Regions from separate parts of the Paenarthrobacter sp. NCHU4564 genome, predicted to be linked through region 3. Evidence: riboswitches for the same ligand, from Rfam matches in the RefSeq annotation. Region 3 holds a riboswitch; each other region holds the start of a gene.

What was found. A riboswitch is a leader RNA that binds a small molecule or an ion and turns the genes downstream of it on or off. The one in region 3 is predicted to bind S-adenosylmethionine.
Region 1: it holds a riboswitch for S-adenosylmethionine, as region 3 does, so the genes downstream of both, ACSVIE_RS11330 (hypothetical protein) here and ACSVIE_RS16160 (DUF1737 domain-containing protein) in region 3, are expected to answer to the same signal.
Region 2: it holds a riboswitch for S-adenosylmethionine, as region 3 does, so the genes downstream of both, metX (homoserine O-acetyltransferase MetX) here and ACSVIE_RS16160 (DUF1737 domain-containing protein) in region 3, are expected to answer to the same signal.

Annotation. Positions count from the first base shown of each region.
Region 1 is NZ_JBQLIS010000009.1:69,574-75,896, forward strand. Features, by position in the region: gene ACSVIE_RS11310 (amino acid transporter) at 1-415, shown strand, start outside; gene ACSVIE_RS11315 (helix-turn-helix domain-containing protein) at 496-1,071, opposite strand; gene ACSVIE_RS11320 (sodium:solute symporter) at 1,337-2,854, shown strand; gene ACSVIE_RS11325 (SRPBCC family protein) at 2,985-3,557, opposite strand; SAM riboswitch class IV at 3,518-3,637, shown strand; gene ACSVIE_RS11330 (hypothetical protein) at 3,653-3,949, shown strand; gene ACSVIE_RS11335 (hypothetical protein) at 3,946-4,137, opposite strand; gene ACSVIE_RS11340 (VIT1/CCC1 transporter family protein) at 4,404-5,585, shown strand; gene ACSVIE_RS11345 (matrixin family metalloprotease) at 5,695-6,323, shown strand, end outside.
Region 2 is NZ_JBQLIS010000005.1:9,263-15,585, forward strand. Features, by position in the region: gene ACSVIE_RS06940 (DMT family transporter) at 1-485, opposite strand, end outside; gene ACSVIE_RS06945 (RNA-binding S4 domain-containing protein) at 509-739, shown strand; gene ACSVIE_RS06950 (alpha/beta hydrolase) at 752-1,399, opposite strand; gene ACSVIE_RS06955 (SGNH/GDSL hydrolase family protein) at 1,477-2,313, shown strand; gene ACSVIE_RS06960 (winged helix DNA-binding domain-containing protein) at 2,327-3,511, shown strand; gene metX (homoserine O-acetyltransferase MetX) at 3,545-4,666, opposite strand; SAM riboswitch class IV at 4,681-4,796, opposite strand; gene ACSVIE_RS06970 (bifunctional o-acetylhomoserine/o-acetylserine sulfhydrylase) at 4,951-6,267, opposite strand.
Region 3 is NZ_JBQLIS010000017.1:64,965-71,287, forward strand. Features, by position in the region: gene ACSVIE_RS16135 (UDP-N-acetylglucosamine 1-carboxyvinyltransferase) at 1-951, shown strand, start outside; gene ACSVIE_RS16140 (glutamate--cysteine ligase 2) at 1,086-2,279, shown strand; gene ACSVIE_RS16145 (hypothetical protein) at 2,311-2,493, opposite strand; gene ACSVIE_RS16150 (O-succinylhomoserine sulfhydrylase) at 2,504-3,712, opposite strand; gene ACSVIE_RS16155 (rhodanese-like domain-containing protein) at 3,715-4,125, opposite strand; gene ACSVIE_RS16160 (DUF1737 domain-containing protein) at 4,122-4,388, opposite strand; SAM riboswitch class IV at 4,402-4,514, opposite strand; gene ACSVIE_RS16165 (SulP family inorganic anion transporter) at 4,593-6,296, opposite strand.

The sequences.
Region 1 (6,323 bases), on a different contig from region 3:
CGCCCACGAGCCCAAGCACCTGAGCGCCAGCCGGTACCGGGAAAAGCTGCGGCACGCCCAGCAGGCCAACCACTTGCCCGTGGACAGCGACGCCGTATTCATCGAGATCATCGTGGACGACAGTTCCGACTTCGAGCAGGAACTCCAAGTGGTGGGCAGGAAGCGCCACGGCTTCAAGATCCTGGAAGTCCACAGCAACAACGTGCCCAACACGCTGGCAGCCGTTCTCCTCCACATCCGGGACGTCACCGGCTACATGCCGCACATCTACTTCCGGTGGACGGAGGGCAACCCCATCTCCAACCTGAGCAAATTCCTGTTCTTCGGCGAAGGCGAGATCGCTCCCGTGACCCGCGAAGTGCTTCGGGAAGCAGAGCCGGACGTGACCCGCAGGCCTTGGGTCCACGTGGGCTAGCAATCCCCGCCCAGATGGCACTTAATGACAATGTTTCCCCCCGACATTGTCATTAAGTGCCATCTCGCGGAGACGGAAAATTACCGACTGGCTGCCGGCACCAGGACCCAGAGCACTTCCACGGTTTCATCGGTGGGATTGATCCACGTGTGTGGTTCCCGGCCGGGGAAGGAAAGGGTGTCCCCTTCCTCGAGGTCATATTCCTCATTGGTCAGGATGAGCTTGATACGTCCCTTGACCACATGGAGGACGTCAACATCGCAGTCCACGGCGTAGAGCTCATTCTCACCACGGCCATGCGGTTCGATGGTTGCCTGCAGGATCTGCAGCCGGCGCTCCGATCGCGCGGTAAGAAGCCGTTCAACGATGCCCTGGCCACCCAGGGAAATGCGGGGACCATCATCCCGCCGCGTCAGGTGGGTTTCCGGCGCCGCGAACAAATCGCCAACCGACACTGAAAGCACCTGGCACAGGGTAACCAGTGAGGCGACCGACGGCGAGGTCAGGTCCCGCTCCACGCGGCTCAGGAAGCCTTTGGTCAGGCCGGTGGCATCCGCCACTTGCTCAATGGTCAGCCGCTGGGCCTGCCGCGCGGCGCGGATGCGGGAACCGATGGCAACGGGGACGTTGCTCGGTTCAACGGGGAGAGCCTTCATTCACGAACCTTTCAGGCCTGCCATGCGGCCCTGTCATTGGAGCAATAGTAGCCGGATCATCTTCCGCGCAGCGCTGTTCCGGCGTAACCATAACCAAAGGACCTTGACTGTTACTCCAGTCACAACATATCCTCATAGGCAACAAGTGTTGTCTGTGAGGCACACAACACGAGCCAATCTCCCGTCATCACGCACAGAGCTTCCGGCCAGCCCAACACAGCGCCGGAAATCCCAACCTCTGTGCATCAGCTCCAAGGAGCCACTCATGGACTCTTCGTTCATAAACATCGCCATCGTGGTGTTGTACTTGCTGGCCATGCTGGCCTTCGGTTGGTGGGGCAAGTCCCGCACCAAGAACAACAGCGATTTCCTGGTGGCCGGCCGCCGCCTGGGTCCCTTCCTGTACACAGGCACCATGGCCGCCGTGGTCCTTGGCGGCGCATCCACCGTGGGCGGCGTTGGCCTGGGCTACAAGTTCGGTATCTCCGGCATGTGGCTGGTGGTGGCCATCGGTTCAGGCGTGCTGCTGCTCAGCCTCCTGTTCGCCGGCACCATCCAGAAGCTCAAGATCTACACCGTCTCCCAGATGCTGACCCTTCGCTACGGCAGCAGGGCGACGCAGACCTCCGGCATTGTCATGCTGGCCTACACCCTGATGCTGTGCGCCACGTCCACCGGCGCCTACGCCACCATCTTCGTGGTGCTGTTCGGATGGGAGCGCTGGCTGGCCATCGCCATCGGCGGTGCGATCGTGCTGGTGTACTCCACCATCGGCGGCATGTGGTCCATCACCCTGGCCGACCAGGTCCAGTTCGTCATCAAGACGGTGGGCATCTTCTTCCTGATGCTTCCGTTCGCCATGAACGCTGCCGGCGGCCTGGACGGCATCCGTGCACGCGTTGATGAAAGCTTCTTCGACATCGGCGGAATCGGCCTCCAGACGATCATCACGTACTTTGTGGTCTACACGCTCGGGCTCCTGATCGGCCAGGACATCTGGCAGCGCGTCTTCACGGCCAAAACGCCCAAGGTAGCCCGCTGGGGCGGCGCAACCGCAGGCGTGTACTGCATCCTCTACGGCCTGGCCGGCGCCCTGATCGGCATGGCTGCAAGCGTTGCCTTGTCCGGTATCGAGATCGAAGCCAAGGACGACGTCTACGCCGAAGTCGCCACCAACCTGCTCCCGATCGGCATCGGCGGCCTGGTCCTCGCCGCAGCCGTCGCAGCCATGATGTCCACCGCCTCCGGCGCACTCATCGCAGCCGCAACCGTGGCCCGCGCCGACGTTCTCCCGTTCGTGGCCGGCTGGTTCGGCAAGACCGTCAACACCGACGACTCCGACAACCCTGAGCACGACGTCAAGGCCAACCGCTACTGGGTCCTGGGACTCGGCATCCTGGCCATCATCATCGCCATCTCCACCAAGGACGTCGTGGCGGCACTGACCATTGCGTACGACATCCTGGTGGGCGGCCTCCTGGTCGCGATCATCGGTGGCCTGGTGTGGAAGCGTGGCACGGGAATTGCCGCCGCTGCGTCCATGGCCGTGGGCTCCGTGGTCACCCTGGGCACCATGATCATCCTTGAGATCAACGCCAAGGCTCCCATGGACGGCATTTACGCGAACGAGCCCATCTACTACGGCCTGCTCGCCTCTGCGATCGTCTACGTGGCTGTTTCACTGTTCAGCAAGCCCACCGACCCGGCGGTCATGAAGGCCTGGACGGACCGTGTTGCCGGTACCCGCGTGGCCGAGGATGAGCTGAGCTCACCGGCCAAGTAGCTGCAGCTTCTGCAAGCAACGTCCGACGGCGGCGCTTCCCTTTGCGGGGAGCGCCGCCTTGTTGTTTTCCCGGGCCAGGGGACCGAATCCGGCAAACCTCTCGTTGCCCGGGTGCTGTGAGTGGGCAGTGTCAGGCAGCCAGCACCTTGGCGAGGTTCTTGAGGTTGCGGCGGAGGGACAGACCCAGGAACCATTCCACCAGCGGCCCAGGCAGTTTGCCCATCAGGCCCTCCATGGGTGTATTGAGCCGCAGTTGCTCGGTAACGCGGGTCCCGCCATCAACGGATTCCAGGGTGAACGTCGCCGTCAAATCCCGCTCACCTTCGATCGAGCGGGACACCATGCGGCGGGGTGGATCGAATTCCGTATATTCAACCATCCAGTCAAACTGCCGCCCCATGATCCTGGTGGTTCCCCGGCCCCGGGTTCCCAGCCCTGGCGGAGCATCGCCGAGCGGCCCGGACGAAATGACAAAAGCATCATAGGTGGAGAGTTTTCGAACCGTGCCAGGAAGTCGAAGACCTCCTGCTGGGGCCGGGGAATATCCACGCTTTTCTCTATCGAGGGCATTGGGCCTCCTGGTGCTGGCTGATGCTTCCTTGAACAGTGTGTTCCTGCGGACGGGACCGGAACAAGAAGGCCCATGCGGTAGGGTGGTGCCAGCTTCAAGAGAGGTGGCGCCAAGCTCCGACTGGCCACACACCAACCCCATGTTCACGGGTGGTTCGGATGAGGAAGCGGCCCGTTCCGGACCAGAGACAACCGAGCGGGCAAGAGCACTCCCCAGGAGATCCATCCTTGCCGTTCCAAGCCCACCCCCTGAGCGAAACAAACACCCCTGCCCTCCCCCAACGTCCCGGCGTGCCGGTGGTTCCCGGCGTGGACGTTGTCAGGGGAACCGTGACGCTGTTCCTGGACGGCCGCTTGCAGCGGTTCCTCTGCGCGGACGCTCACAGGATGGAACGCGCCCTGGGCCAAGCGGTCCGTCCCACGCGATGGTGCAGCGCGATGCGGACGCTGACGGTGACCGTTGCCGCCGTCGGACAACCTCGGGGGCGCGAGCGGCACTTCCTGCTGAGCGACATGCAGGACTAGAGTTCGTCGTCGTCCTCGCGGAAGTCGTCCGCGTCGTCGATCGGGACCACCCGCTCGTCGTCGTCGGGAGCGTCCACTTCCTCAACCCACGGTTCGTCCACTTCCTGGTCCTCGCCGTAATCGTAGGCAGGATCCGACTCGATGGTTGCCCGTTCGGGGTGGCTTGCGTGCGGTTCGGTGCTGTTCATGCTCCAACCTCCGTGTGGTGGGCCGGCAAGCAGCCCTTCGGCCGAATGCGGGGAGTCCCCCGCCCCTGTCCTTCCATCTGAGCACCGGCCCCGGCGAACGGTCAAGACACCCGACCGGCACGTCGGAACGCAGGTGGAGCGGGGCTCCGAATTAAGGTCCGCCGAACATTCCGGTTGAGGAATACCGGCCAAAAAACCGCGGAAATAAGCGGTACAGTGGGCGGTGCAATGGGGCCGAAACCACCCCACCCAGCACAGGAGATAACGTGCAGAAGCACCATGAATCCCATGATCCGTTGAGCCCCGCTCCGGGTCCCGCCCCTGAAACGGCCCCGGCAGCGGAATCAGCTCCGGCAGCGGAAACGCCGCCACCGCCGTCCGCCTCCGACATCAAGCGCTGGCGCCAGTACCTGGCCGACGAACGGGCCGAAGCCGCGGTGTACCGGGAACTCGCGCAGCGGCGTGAGGGCGAAGAACGCCAGATCCTGCTGGCCCTGGCCGAAGCCGAGGGCCGCCACGAGGCCCACTGGCTCAAACTCCTCGGCGAACACGCCGGAATGCCCAAGGCAGCATCCGGCCGGAGCCGCTTCCTGGGCTTCCTCGCCCGCAACTTCGGATCGGTCTTTGTCCTTGCGCTCGCGCAGCGGGCCGAAGGCAGGTCGCCGTACGGTGCCGAGCCGGCCGCCACGCCCGCCATGGTGGCCGACGAGCAGATCCACGAGGAAGTTGTCCGCGGCCTGGCAACCCGGGGGCGGAACAGGTTGTCGGGCACCTTCCGGGCAGCCGTGTTCGGTGCCAACGACGGCCTGGTGAGCAACCTTTCGCTGGTCATGGGCATGGCGGCCACCGGCGTTCCCAGTTCCGTGGTGCTGATGAGCGGCGTGGCCGGCCTTCTCGCCGGAGCGCTGTCCATGGGTGCCGGCGAGTACGTATCCGTCCGGTCCCAGCGGGAGCTGCTCAGCGCCACCCTCCCCACCCAGGCGACGCTGACCGCGGCACCGTCACTGGACATCGAGCACAACGAACTCGTGCTGGTCTACCTGGCCCGCGGCATGACGCGTGAGGCAGCCGAACACCGCGCCGCCGAACGCCTGGGCCTGTTCAGCTGCGACTGCGACCCCAGCCTGTCCCTGCAGCCGGAAAAGCCGCCCACCGACGACCACGAAACCGTAGGGTCTGCTTGGGGAGCGGCACTGTCCAGCTTCTGTTTCTTCGCCTCCGGAGCCATCGTCCCCATCATCCCCTTCATCTTCGGCATGACGGGCGTGGCCGCGCTGGCAGTAGCCGGTGCGCTGGTGGGCATCGCACTGTTGGCGACGGGCGCCGTCGTGGGCTTGCTGTCCGGAACATCGCCGCTCAGCCGGGGTCTGCGGCAGCTGGCCATCGGCCTGGGGGCAGCGGCCGCCACCTACGGGTTGGGGCTGGCTTTCGGCGCCGCGATCGTTTAGGACGGGCCTTTCCTGGGCACATGTGAATGGACGCCATAGAGCAGGTGCCCGTAATGTTGGTTCGTCCTCCGCGCGGCCCGCGTGACCGGGGCGCAAGGAATGGAGAGCCGTGGAGCCGGAAAGTGAGACGCCGCGCGCGCCGAAACACCGGCGTGCGCTGACCACGTTGAAGGTTGTCCGCGGCCTGCTGATGGCCGCCGTGGCCGCTGTCGTGGCAGTCCTGGTGAGCGGATTTCTCCACGGCGACCCGCGCATCACGGGCCTCTTCCCGGGCGTTGCGCTGCCTGACACCCCGCAGATCGGGCAGGTGGTTCCATCGCCGGCACGGGCATTGGATGCGCCACCGCCGGGACTCGAAGAGGCAGATGCGCCACTGGCCTCGCCACTTCCTCCGGGCGCGCCCAGTGACTCGTACAAGTTCCTGGCCACCAACGACGACGGCACACCGGTGGGGTACTCACCGTGCCGTCCCCTGCACTACGTGGTGAATGACGCCGGCGCCCCCGCCGGAACCGGGCAACTGCTGGCGACCGCGATCGCCAACGTGTCCGAAGCCTCCGGCATCCAGTTCGTCAACGACGGAACCACCGACGAACCACCCGCTGACAAGCGTGAGCCCTACCAGCCGGACAGGTACGGCGACAGGTGGGCTCCACTGCTGATCTCGTGGACCACCCCGGCTGAAGCTCCGGCACTGGCCGGGAACGTGATCGGCACCGGCGGAAGCACCATGTACTC
Region 2 (6,323 bases), on a different contig from region 3:
CAGGCGACGGCAGCTACGGTGAGGATGCTGCCAGCCACCCGCATGCCGGTAACGGACCTCTTGCCGCCTGGAGCTATCCCCAACCGGTCCACCAGCAGTCCGCTCAAGGTCTGTCCTGTCACGGTGGCGACAGTGAACACCGCCACACCCAACAGTCCCACGGTGTAGGACTGGGCAAAGACGAAGAACGCCCCCACGGCGCCGGCCATGACATAGAAGGGCGGGAAACTTCGGTTGCGGACCGCCGGGACAATGCGCTGCAGCCCGGCCCTGCCCTTGGGCGTGGCGAGCGATATCGCAGCGATCACCACCAGGCCTGTGGTGAAACTCACCACCGAGGCGGTAATGCCGTCATGAAGGTTGGTGGCCAGTGCCCCGTTGATGCGTCCCTGCACCGGGAGCACCAGCCCCGTCAGGACGGCCAAAGGCAGGCCAAGGACAAGCGGAAAGCTGGAACGACGGGAAGGCTGCGGCACTGTCACCACACTACTTCAGGCATCATTGCTGTATGAGCAACCCCGAAATCGAAGAAATCCCCATCCGCGACGACATGATCCGCCTGGGCCAGCTTTTGAAGCTCGCCAACCTGGTGGAAGACGGGGTTGAGGCTACGGAGCTCATCAAGAACGGCCTGGTCAAGGTCAACGACGACATCGAGGAACGCCGCGGCCGCCAGCTCCACGCCGGCGACACCGTGAGCGTCAATGGACAGACCGTCCGGATTACCGGCAACTCCTAGCCCGGGATCCCCCTAGCCCAGCACCTTGTGGGTGAGGAACTCCCCCACGTGGCCGATCTCCTGCTGGTTGATGCCGTGCCACATCCCCGTGTACAGGACCTTGGTGAGGTCCACATGCTTGCGCACCCAGCCCATGGTGTATTCGATCTTGTCCTGGGTGATGACCGGGTCCTGCTGGTCCCGGCCCCAGAACATCGGCACGCTGCCATCAAGTTGGTCGTCGCGGAAGTCAGGGTCGTCGGCGGCGTCCACCACGAAACCTGAAAGCCCGACAACGGCGGCAAAGTCCGCGGGACGGTAGCGGAGCATGGTGGTGGCCATGGCCATGCCCATGGAGAAGCCGAGCAGTGTCACCGAGGAATGGTGCGCTTTGACGGTATCGAGCCACTCGAGCGCGTATCCGGCGGCCAGCTTGACTGCATCCAGTGAGTACTCGATCGATGCAGTCAGCGGAAACCACGTGTACCCGGGCCCGGTGGGCACGGGGGCCCGCAGCGCTGCCACCACGAATCCCTCAGGCAGCAGCCCGGCCAAGCTGAAGAGGTCCTCCTCATTGGAACCGTAACCGTGCAGCAGGACCAGCAGCGGTTTGCCTTCCCGTTCTGACTCGTCGTGGGACCAGAGAACAACGGGCGCGGGGAATGCAACGGCTTCAGTCATGGGTCTATTCTTGCAGTTACCCGCTGGTAACAACCTACGGTCGCGTAGGTTGGCAGGTTAGAGGCAGGATGAGAAGCGTGAGTGACGTGAATTCATTGGTCCGGCCGGACGACCCGGCCCAAAAGCATCCCTGGAGCCGATACGTAGCGCTGGGAGACTCGTTCACCGAAGGCATCGGCGACCCCGAGCCGCAGAACCCCGGTGGTTTCAGGGGATGGGCTGACCGCGTAGCCGAAGAGCTGGGCCGCGGCCACGAAGACTTCGCCTACGCCAACCTCGCCATCCGGGGCAGGCTTCTCCAGCAGATCATCGACGAGCAAGTGGGACCCTGCCTGGAGCTGCAGCCCGACCTCGTCTCCATTTCCGCCGGTGGCAACGACCTCATCCGGCCCGGGGGCGATCCCGACCTTTTGGCAGAGAAGCTGGATGCCGCCGTCGGGCAGTTGGGCTCCGGGGGCGCCACCGTGGTGCTGTTCAACGGGCCCGACACCGCGTCGTCCGTACTGGGCCGCATCCGCGGCAAGGTGGCCATCTACAACGAAAACCTCCGCACCGTGGCCGCGCGGCACGACGCCATCATCGCTGACATGTGGTCGCTCAGGCAGCTGGCAGATGTCCAGATGTGGGACGAAGACCGCCTCCACTTCTCGCCCCTGGGGCATCACACCATCGCCATGATGGTCCTCGAAGCACTGAACGTTCCGCATACCCTGGAGCCGTTGAGCCCCAAGCCACTCCCCCCGCGGACGTGGCGCGAGGCGCGTTCCTCGGATCTGGTGTGGGCCCGGGAGTACTTTGTGCCGTGGGTGATCCGCCGGTTGCGCCACCAGTCTTCAGGGGACGGGATCTCACCCAAGCGCCCGACGCCGGGACCCGTGTTCGGACCCGGCAGCACCATGGTGCCGCGCGGCTAGGCAGGGACCGGTCGTGCACGGTGTGACAGGACAGGCAACTGCCGTCGTCGACGTCCGCTTGCGGCGGCAACGGCTTCGGCCGCCCTATGGCGCAGACGTAGCCGGCGTCCTGCGACACCTCCTTGCGGTGCAGTCGCAGGAGTTCGCCTACGCGCGCTGGTCCATTGCCCAGCGCACTCCCGGGGCCACAGCCGACGACGTCGAGCAGGCCGTGGCAGACGGGACGATCCTCCGGACCCACATTCTGCGGCCCACCTGGCATTTCGTCCACCGGGACGATCTTGGCTGGTTGATGGCGTTGTCCGCCGAACGCCTTCATCAGGGCAACAAGGGAATGTACCGGCAAACCGGCGTGGATACGGAAACCGCCGCCCGCAGCGGACGGATCCTGGCCGAAGCGGTGGCCGGCGGCAACCACAAGACGCGCGAAGAGCTGGGACAGGTGCTGGAGCGCGCCGGGCTGCCGGGAAAGGACCTGGGCTTCATTTACCACCTGATGCACGCAGAAACCAGCGGAATCCTGGTCAGCGGCGCGCCGGTGCGTTCAACCGGCGGCGCCCTCAAGCAGACCTATGCACTCTTCGAAGAGCGGGTTCCCAACGCCTCCGGTCTTCAGGAAAGGCCGGGCTTCCGGGGTGACGAGCGCGACCACGCACTGGCACGGCTGGTTCTACGCTACTTCGGCAGCCGGGGCCCTGCGACCGTGAAGGACTGTTCTGTGTGGTCCGGACTGACCATGCAGGACATCCGCCGCGGCCTGGATGCTGCCCGTTCCCTGTCCGCGGAACTCACCACGGTGGACGTGGACGGCGTGGAATGCCATGTGGCTGCTGAGGAAGTGGAGTCCCTGGCCCGGTCCGGGCAGCCGGCCCGTCCCGGGCAGGCACTCCCCCGGACGCGGCAGGCGGAGCCCAGGATCGACCTTGTCCAGTGCTATGACGAATACATCATGGGCTACTCCCAAACCCGGCACTACCTGGGCGGAACAGCACCTTTTTTTCCGGAGGACAAGGGTCCCATGCATGCGGTGTTGCTGGACGGCCGGCTGGCCGGTTGGTGGCGACACAGGCTGTCGGGCGGAGTATGCGGGCTGGAAGTGCGCATGAACCGTGAACCCGGGCCGGAGGAACAAGCAGCGCTGGACGCCCAGGCCCAACGCTACGGTCAGTTCCTGCGCATGCAGACGTCGCTGGTGTAACGGCCACCCGTAGTTCCAACGGCCACCGCACCGCTACGCGAAGAACGCCTCGCGGAGCTGGGTGGAAAGCTGGCCGATTTCCGTGAGGAAGCCGTCGTGCCCGATCGGCGCTTCAATGACATGAACAGGGACCTGCCCGGGCAGGTGCGCGGCCAGTTGCCGGGACTGCTCCGGAAAGTAGAGCCTGTCCGTGTCCACTGCCGCGACAAAGAACTCGGCGGTGGCCCGTCCGAGGGCTTCCTGGAGGCTGCCGCGACCACGGGAAACATCGTGGGACATCAGCGCTTCAGTGATGGCGATGTAGCTGTTGGCGTCAAAGCGGCGGACCAGCTTGGTGCCTTGGTGGTCCAGGTAGCTCTCCACCTGGTAGCGGCCGCGTTCGCCCAACACAGCGGCGGCCAGGGGCGTCTCCTGGTGCTGGGCTTCCCTGCCGAAGCGGACATCAAGTTCCAGCGCTGACCGGTAGGTGATGTGCGCGATGCGCCTCGCCAGTGCAAGGCCCGCCTCCGGAGCCGGTCCGTCGTAGTAGTCGCCGTTGTTGAAGTGGGGGTCCTGGCGGATGGCCAAGGTCTGCGACTGGGCAAAGGCGATTTGCTCGGCGGTGCTGTAGGCACCGACTGAGATGACTGCGCATCGTTTGACGCGGTCAGGAAAAGTCACGGCCCATTCAAGGGCCCGGGCACCACCCATGGAGCCGCCAAGCACCGCATGCCACTGGCGGATCCCCAGCGTGTCGGCAAGACGGGCTTCGGCTTCGGTGCTGTCCCGCAGGGTGACCAAGGGGAAGCGGGACCCCCAAGGACGTCCGTCCGGGGCCGTCGAGGACGGTCCGGTGCTTCCATAGCATCCGCCCACAATGTTGATGGAGACCACGAAGAACCGGTCGGTGTCGATCGTGGCGCCGGGACCCACCAACTGTTCCCACCAACCGTCCTCGTCGGTGGCACCCTTGGCTACGTGCGTGCTTCCCGTCAGCGCATGCTGGATCAGGACAGCGTTCGATGCATCGGCATTCAGCCGTCCCCACGTCTCGTAGGCCAGGACGACATCAGGAAGGAAGCCGCCCGCTTCAAGTTCCAGGGAACCGATGCCCGCGTATTTGACGATGCCGTCTTCTTCGCCCGATTTTGGGAGTGCTGCAGCAGTAATGGTCATTCCTTTGACACCTATCGTCGCGCTTGCCCATCGCCATTTCTGCGACAGGCCAGGTCCTCACCCGGGGCACCCCACCGCGGAGGAGGGTTGCCGGCCAGCAAGCCGGGGCTATGCGCTGGCACTCATGACCTAATACGTAGAGTCTAGGAAGAACATGGCGGTTCTGGCGAAGAATGTGACAGCAGTGTGACGGTTTTTCACTGCTTGGTTCGCCAAAGACCCCGCCCGGGCCCCGTCCGGCGAACATTCGACCGGCCGGGGCCCACGCCAGGGTCCTGCAGAGCCTACGCGCCCTTGGCGGCGCGGAAGCCGGCTTCGAGGTCGGCGATGATGTCGTCGACGTGCTCGATGCCCACAGCCAGGCGGACGAGACCCGGGTTCACGCCTGCTGCCACCTGCTGTTCCACGGTCAGTTGGCTGTGGGTAGTCGACGCCGGGTGGATGACCAGGGACCGGACATCGCCGATGTTCGCAACGTGAGAGTGCAGTTCCAGGGCATCCACAAAGCGCTTGCCTGCCTCGACTCCGCCCTTGATGGTGAAGGCCACCACGGCACCGGTACCGCGTGGACCGTACTTCCGGCCGCGTTCGAACCAGGTGCTGGACGGCAGCCCGGCGTAGGCGACGGATTCGACGTCGTCGTGCGCTTCCAGCCATTGCGCCACTGCCGTGGCGTTGGCGACGTGCCGTTCCACCCGGAGGCTCAGGGTTTCCAGGCCCTGCGCAATCAGGAAAGCATTGAACGGAGACACTGCGGAGCCGAGATCGCGGAGCAGCTGGACCCGCGCTTTGAGGATGTAGGAAAGGTTGGCGCCCAGTGCTCCATCCTTCCCGAGGTCACGGGCATAGACGAGGCCGTTGTAGCTGGGATCCGGCGTGTTGAAGTTGGGGAAGCGGTCCGGGTCCTTGCCGAAGTCGAAGTTGCCCGAGTCCACGATCACGCCGGCGATCGCCGCACCGTGACCACCCAGGTACTTGGTGGCTGAGTGCACCACGATGTCCGCACCCCACTCGATGGGACGGATCAGGTAGGGAGTGGACAGCGTGTTGTCCACGATCAGCGGCACGCCGGCATCGTGTGCCACCTGCGCTATCCCCTCGATGTCCAGGACATCCTGGCGCGGGTTGGACACCACCTCGCCAAAGAAGAGCTTGGTGTTGGGCTGGACGGCATTGCGCCACTGATCCAGGTTGTCCGGATCCTCAACGAAGGTCACGGCAATCCCGAACTTCTTCAGCGTGTGCGCCAGGAGGTTATACGTGCCCCCGTACAGGCTGGGGCTGGCCACCACATGGTCGCCGGCTTCGGCGATGTTCAGGATGGCGAACGTTTCCGCCGCCTGGCCCGAACTCAGCAGGAGGGCGCCGAGCCCACCTTCCAGGCTGGCAACGCGCTGCTCCACGGCATCCTGGGTGGGGTTGCCGATCCGGGTGTAGATGGGCGCAAGCTCAGCCAGGGCAAACCGGTTGGCCGCACTCTCGGCACTGGGGAACACGAACGAGGTGGTCTGGTAGATCGGAAGCGAACGCGCCCCTGTTGCAGCGTCAGGTTCCTGGCCTGCATGGATCTGGCGGGTTTCAAAGGACCATCCCTGTGACATTGCGTTCTCCTCTTCGTAGCGCATGGGTTTTCAGTTGGTGGTACCGGGTGGGTTGC
Region 3 (6,323 bases):
GGCACACGCACCGTGGAACCGCACATGCAGGCCCTGCGTGAGTTCGGCCTGTCCGTCGAGGCGAAATCCGGCTTCTACTCCGTGGCTGCGCCGCCGGCCGATGGGCAGGACCGCTCCTTCGTCCTGACCGAACGCGGCGACACCGTCACCGAGAACGCCATCATGGCCGCGGCCCACCGCGAGGGCACCACCGTCATCCGCAACGCCAGCCCCAACTACATGGTCCAGGACCTCTGCTTCTACCTGCAGGGCCTGGGGGTGGAGATCCAGGGCATCGGAACCACCACCCTGCGTATCACCGGCCGTTCCAGCATCGACGTGGACATTGAATACTTCCCGTCAGAAGACCCCATCGAGGCCATGAGCCTCATCACCGCGGGCATTGTGACCAATTCCGAAGTCACCATCCGCCGGGTACCCATCGAGTTCATGGAGATCGAACTCGCGACCCTCCAGCAGATGGGCCAGGAACTGGTGGTGTCCGGCGAATACATGGCACGCAACGGCAGGACCCGGTTGGTGGATGTCACCACCAAACCGTCTGTTCTGCGCGCTCCGCAGGACAAGATCCACCCCATGCCGTTCCCGGGCCTGAACATCGACAACCTGCCCTTCTTCGCCGTGATCGCCGGTAACGCGGAAGGCCAGACCATGATCCATGACTGGGTCTACGAGAACCGCGCCATCTACCTGACAGAGCTCAACAAGCTCGGCGCCCAGGTGCAGCTCCTTGACCCGCACCGGATCTACGTGAACGGCCCCACCAAGTGGCGCGCCGCTGAGGTCGGCTGCCCGCCGGCCCTGCGCCCGGCTGCGTGCCTGTTGCTGGCCATGCTCGCCGCGCGCGGAACCTCCGAGCTGCGCAACATCTACGTCATCGAACGTGGTTACGAGGACCTGGCCGAGCGGCTCAACACCATCGGGGCCAAGGTGGAGTACTTCCAGGACTAAGGCAGCGCACCCGTTTCCGCCATTCGCGCCCCACGTACGCCTGGGCGCACCCGTTTCCGCCATCCGCGCCCGGTCCATTGGGGGCGGACGGCGGCAGGGGGTGCGCACCAGGATAGCTAAGGGCAGAATGAAGCATGCGGACTTTCGGGGTTGAGGAAGAGTTGCTCATCGTCGATCCTGTGACGGGAGCGCCGCTGGCCCTCGCGGACGCACTGCTGGCGGGAACTGATCCCGTGGAGCCGGGCCTGGGCCTGAGCCACGAGTTCAAGCTCGAACAGATCGAAACGCAAACCCGGCCATGCCACACCTACGCCGAGCTTCTTCCCCAGATCCGGCGTGGGCGCAACATGGCCAACCAGGCCGCCAGGAAACACGACGCCCGTATTGCCGCCCTGGCCACCTCGCCCCTGGAGTCCGGGACACACACCACGCCCGATCCCCGGTTCGCCGAGATGCTGGAACGCTTTGGGCTCACGGCCCATGAGCAACTGACCTGCGGTTTCCACGTGCACACCTCCGTGGAGTCGCCGGAAGAGGGCGTGGTGGTCCTGGACCATATCCGGGACAAACTGGCCGTGCTGACGGCCATCAGCGCCAATTCCCCGTATTGGCGCGGCCAGCACAGCGGCTTCGACAGCTTCCGGACCCAAGCCTGGAACCGCTGGCCGACGTCCGGTCCGTCAGCGGTGTTCGGTTCGCTGACGGCCTACCGGCGGATGGTCAACCGGTTGCTGGAAACCGGCGTCATCTTGGATGAGGGCATGATCTACTTTGATGCCCGCATCTCCCGCAACCATCCCACTGTGGAGATCCGGGTCGCCGACGTGTGCCTCCGCGCCGAAGACGCGGCGCTCATTGCCGTGTTGGTGCGCGCCTTGGTGGAGACGGCAACCTTGGAAATGCTCGACGGCGTGGAACCCGCCTCGGTGCCCACGGCCCTGCTCAGGATGGCCAGCTGGCAAGCGAGCAACACCGGTCTCCGCGGGGACCTCCTGGACTTCGGCGACTTCCGTCCCCAGCCTGCCGCGGACGTTGTGTGGGCCCTGGTGGACTACCTCAGCCCGGTCCTGGACGACCAAGGGGAGCTGGAACTGGTCAAGGCAGGCATTGCCGACATCCTTGAGCGGGGCAACGGGGCTCAGGAACAGCGCGCAGCAGCGGACCGGTTCAGCACCCGTTCCGCCGGTGCCGGCTCTCCGGGAACCCCGCCCACCACGGAAGTCCTGACCGCCGTCGTCGGGCATGCCGTGAAGGTCACCACCCGCGGCACCTCAACCGACGCGCACAAGGAACCGGCGCCGCTGTTGACCAGGGTCCGGAAAGCTTAGGGGCGCTCTTCGGCCGGTTCTTCCCACGTCATCAGGTACGCTCCGGCCACCCCCCGGTGATCCAACGGCCTTCTTCCGCCAGCAGCATGCGAAGCCGCTCCGCAGCATCGGTGGTGAGGTACACCCGCTGGACCGGGGAGATCCCCAGGAACCAAACCGCCGTACCGGAAACAATGACTGCTCCGGCACGGCGATAAGGGCGGTTCCCGCTCATGGCATGAAGGTTAGACCTGCTTGAGCGCCTTTTCCAGATCGAGGATCAGGTCGTCCACGTCTTCCAATCCAACGGACAACCGGACCACGCCGTCGGACAGTCCAATGGCGGCCCGTCCCTCCGGTCCCATGGCCCGGTGGGTGGTGGTGGCAGGGTGCGTGATGAGGGACTTGGAGTCGCCCAGGTTGTTGGAAATGTCGATGACCCGCAGGCCGTCCAGCAACGCAAAGGCGGCTTCCTTGGCGCTCCGCCCGGAGGACGGTGACAGTTCGAAGGTCAGTACGGTGCCGCCGGCCTTCATCTGCTTGGTGGCGAGCTCGTACTGCGGGTGGGACTTGAGCAACGGGTACTTGACCCAGTTGATGGCCGGCTGCCGCTCGAGCCATTCGGCGATTTTCAAAGCCGATGCGGAGCTGTGGTTCACGCGCAGCCCGATGGTTTCAAGGCCCTTGGTGAGGACCCAGGCGTTGAAGGCGGACAGCGAGGGGCCGGTGTGTCGCATGAGCTGCTTGACCGGGCCGTCAATGAACTCCTTGGTGCCCAGGATCGCTCCACCCATGACGCGTCCCTGGCCGTCGATGTGCTTGGTTCCGGAGTAGACGATCACGTCGGCGCCCAGGTCGCCACAGCGTTGCAGCAGGGGAGTGGCAAAGACATTGTCGACGACCACAGTCGCCCCGGCGGCATGTGCCAGTTCGCTGACGGCAGCGATGTCCACGATTTCCTGCATCGGGTTGGACGGTGACTCGAAGAAGACGGCTGTGGTCGGCTCGGAAAGAGCTGCACGCCACTGGTCCAGGTCCGGGCCGTCGACGAACACTGTTTCCACGCCCCAACGCGGCAGGATTTCGTTCAGGATCACAAAGCAGGAACCGAAGAGTGAACGGGCGGCAACCACGCGGTCGCCGGCTGCCAGCAGTGCGCCCAGTGCGGTGAAGACTGCAGACATGCCGGACGCCGTGGCAAAGCAGGCCTCGGTTCCTTCAAGGAGCCGCAGCCGTTCCTGGAACGTGGCCACGGACGGGTTGCCGTAGCGCGAGTAGACAAAGCGTTCGTCTTCGCCGGTGAACGCCCGTTCTGCTGCTGCAGCGGATTCGTAGACGAAGCCGGAATTGAGGAACACCGGCTCGGCGGTTTCCTGGAAGTTGGTACGGTCGAGTCCACCGCGGACGGCCTGGGTGTCAGCGCTCCAGCCGGCGGCGTCAGGATTGAAAGTCACTTTTAGTCGGTCCCCAGGTTGGTGGGCAGGCCACGGTTCTTCCAGCCGTTGACGGTGCGTTCCCCGTAACGGTCAGGTTCGCCCTCGAAGCCTTCCAGGACGTTGTAGGACGTGAATCCGGCCTGCGTTGCGGCGATGGCGGCGGAGATGGAGCGCTGGCCCGAACGGCAGATGAACAGCAGTTCAACGCCATCAGCCTCGGGAGCCTGCTGCTTCAGGTCGTCGATGAAGGTCGGATTCGGGATGCCGCCGGCGAGGTTCCACTGGATGAACAGGGGATCATTCTCCGTGGCCTTGGTGTCAGGGATGCCGATGTGGGCCCATTCGCCCTCGGTCCGGACATCAACCAGGATGGCGCCGTCCTTAAGCTTGGCCCACGCGTCCTGCGGGGTCAGGTCACCTGCGTAGCTCATGCGTGTCCCTCGAATGCTTCTTCGTCTTCGTCGTTTTCCAGTTGGTCCACGGCGTTCGCGACGGCGGCATCCGCACTTGCGATCGCGGCGGGCAGGACGATGGCTTGCGCCACAATCACGTCCGTGCCGTTGAAGGTTGCGGAAGGGCTGCCGTGCAGCACATAGCCTTCGGCGAGGGCGTTGCTGATGCGCTCGCAGAATTCGCGGGTATCCGGGCCCGTGATCAGGCGGTAGGCGAGTTTGTCGTCAGTGGGTTCTGGCATTCGTGGTGCTCCTCAGTCACGCTTGCAGTTCGAAGTGTCGATACGCCGAGTAGTCACCTGAGGCACCCCGCCGCGGGAGAGGGTTGCCGACCAGCAAGTCAGGGCTTAACGCTGGTGCTCATTACTCAAGAAAAACGTAACATCCGTGGACGTTCACCTGCATTTGTTGCGGGCATGGCAGCCGTCATGTTGCGTAACCGGTGCCTACTTGTGGTCCTGTCCGGCCAGTTCACGGACCGCCGCACCAACTGTCGAATAGAAGTGGTCAGGAGTGAAGCGGGCCGCCGTGCCCAGCTGGACCAGCTTGTCCTTGACCGGGCCCTTCAGCTCGGCGAACACGAGGTCCACGCCCCGTTGGGCCAACCATTCGTCCAGCGTGACAAGGTCGTCCAGGGCCGTGGTGTCGATCCCGGTGATGGGCTCGGCAGCGAGGATGACGTGCGTGATGTGGTCCTCGGCCTCGTCCAGTTCTTCCCGGACGAAAGTGGCCAGGACCTGCCCGTTCCCGAAGAAGAGGGGTGCATCGAACCGGAGGATCAGGAGCCCGGGGATCCTGTCGCCTTCCGGGTGGCGTGCGAGGTCGTGGTATCCGGGGCGGCCCTCCTGGGCGCCGAGCTCCGTACGGTAGGGATTCCATGCCCGCCGCACAAAATCAAGGAGGGCCAGGGCAATGGCCACGAGGATTCCCTGCAGCACGCCAACCAGGAGCACTCCAAGGAACGCCGCCAGCATGACCACGGATTCGCTGCGGCTCATGCGCAGCAGGCGCCGCACTCCCGCGGGATCGGCCAGGGCGACCGCGGCGGCGATCACCACGGCCGCCAAGGTGGCCGACGGCAGGAATTCGGTGACTCCGGGCGCCAGGAGCATGAAGGCGAGCACCAAGGCCGCTCCCACGGCACCCGTGAGTTGGGACTTTGCCCCGGCATCCACCGCAACAGGTGTCCGGGAACTGCTGCCGCAGATGGGAAAGCCACCCAGGACACCCGTTGCTGCGTTGGCTGCACCCAAGGCAGCCATCTCCCTGTTGCCGGAGATCCTCTTCCCTTCTTTCGCTGCCAGGGACTGGGACAGTACTCCGGTGTCAGCGAACGCCATGAGGGCGATGCCGGCCGCCGCCGGGACCAGGGCAAGGGCGTCGCCCCACGTGATGCCACCAAGCGCTGGAGCCGGCAGGCCCTGGGGGAGCGCCCCTGTTACCTTGACGGTATCGCCCAGGTCCAGGAAAGCCGTGGCCAGGCAGGAAGCGACCACGGCCAGCAGGACTCCGGGAACCTTCCATTTCAGGCGGCGCGGAATCCAGATCAGTGCCAGCGAGCCCAGTCCGAGGGCGACGGCGGCAAGGTTGGTGCCTCCGTCCATGACCTGGGTGTAGGTGCCGGCCAATTTCTCCCAGATCGAGTCGCCTTCTGCCTCAATCCCCAGGAAGGCTGGAACCTGGGACAACCCCACGTACAGCGCAAGCCCGTTGAGGTAGCCCAAACGGATGGGTTTTGAGAGCAGGCCGGTGATGGTCCCCAGGCGGAGGACTGAGCCCAGGAGCATGATGCCGCCGACGAGCAAGGCCAGCAGGCCCGCAAGAGCCACGGATTTCTCGCTGCTGCCCATGGCCAAAGGCATGATGGCTGCCGCGATCAAGGGTGCCAGGGCAGAATCAGGGCCCAGCACCAGGATCCTGGAAGGACCCACGATTGCGTATACCAGCAGGGGGACGACCGTTGCGTAAAGACCGGTGACAGGCGGGAGTCCTGCCGCCTGCGCGTAAGCCATGCCCGCAGGGACCAAGAGGGCAAACAGTGCTGCGCCGGCAATCAGGTCATGCCGCAGCCATTCCCGCTTGTAGCCCTTCAGTGCCCAGGCGCCCAACAACCGGTCCCTCACAGATCGGGCTGACGTGGGCGCACTCATACAGAGATCATTCCGGACCCTGCCGTT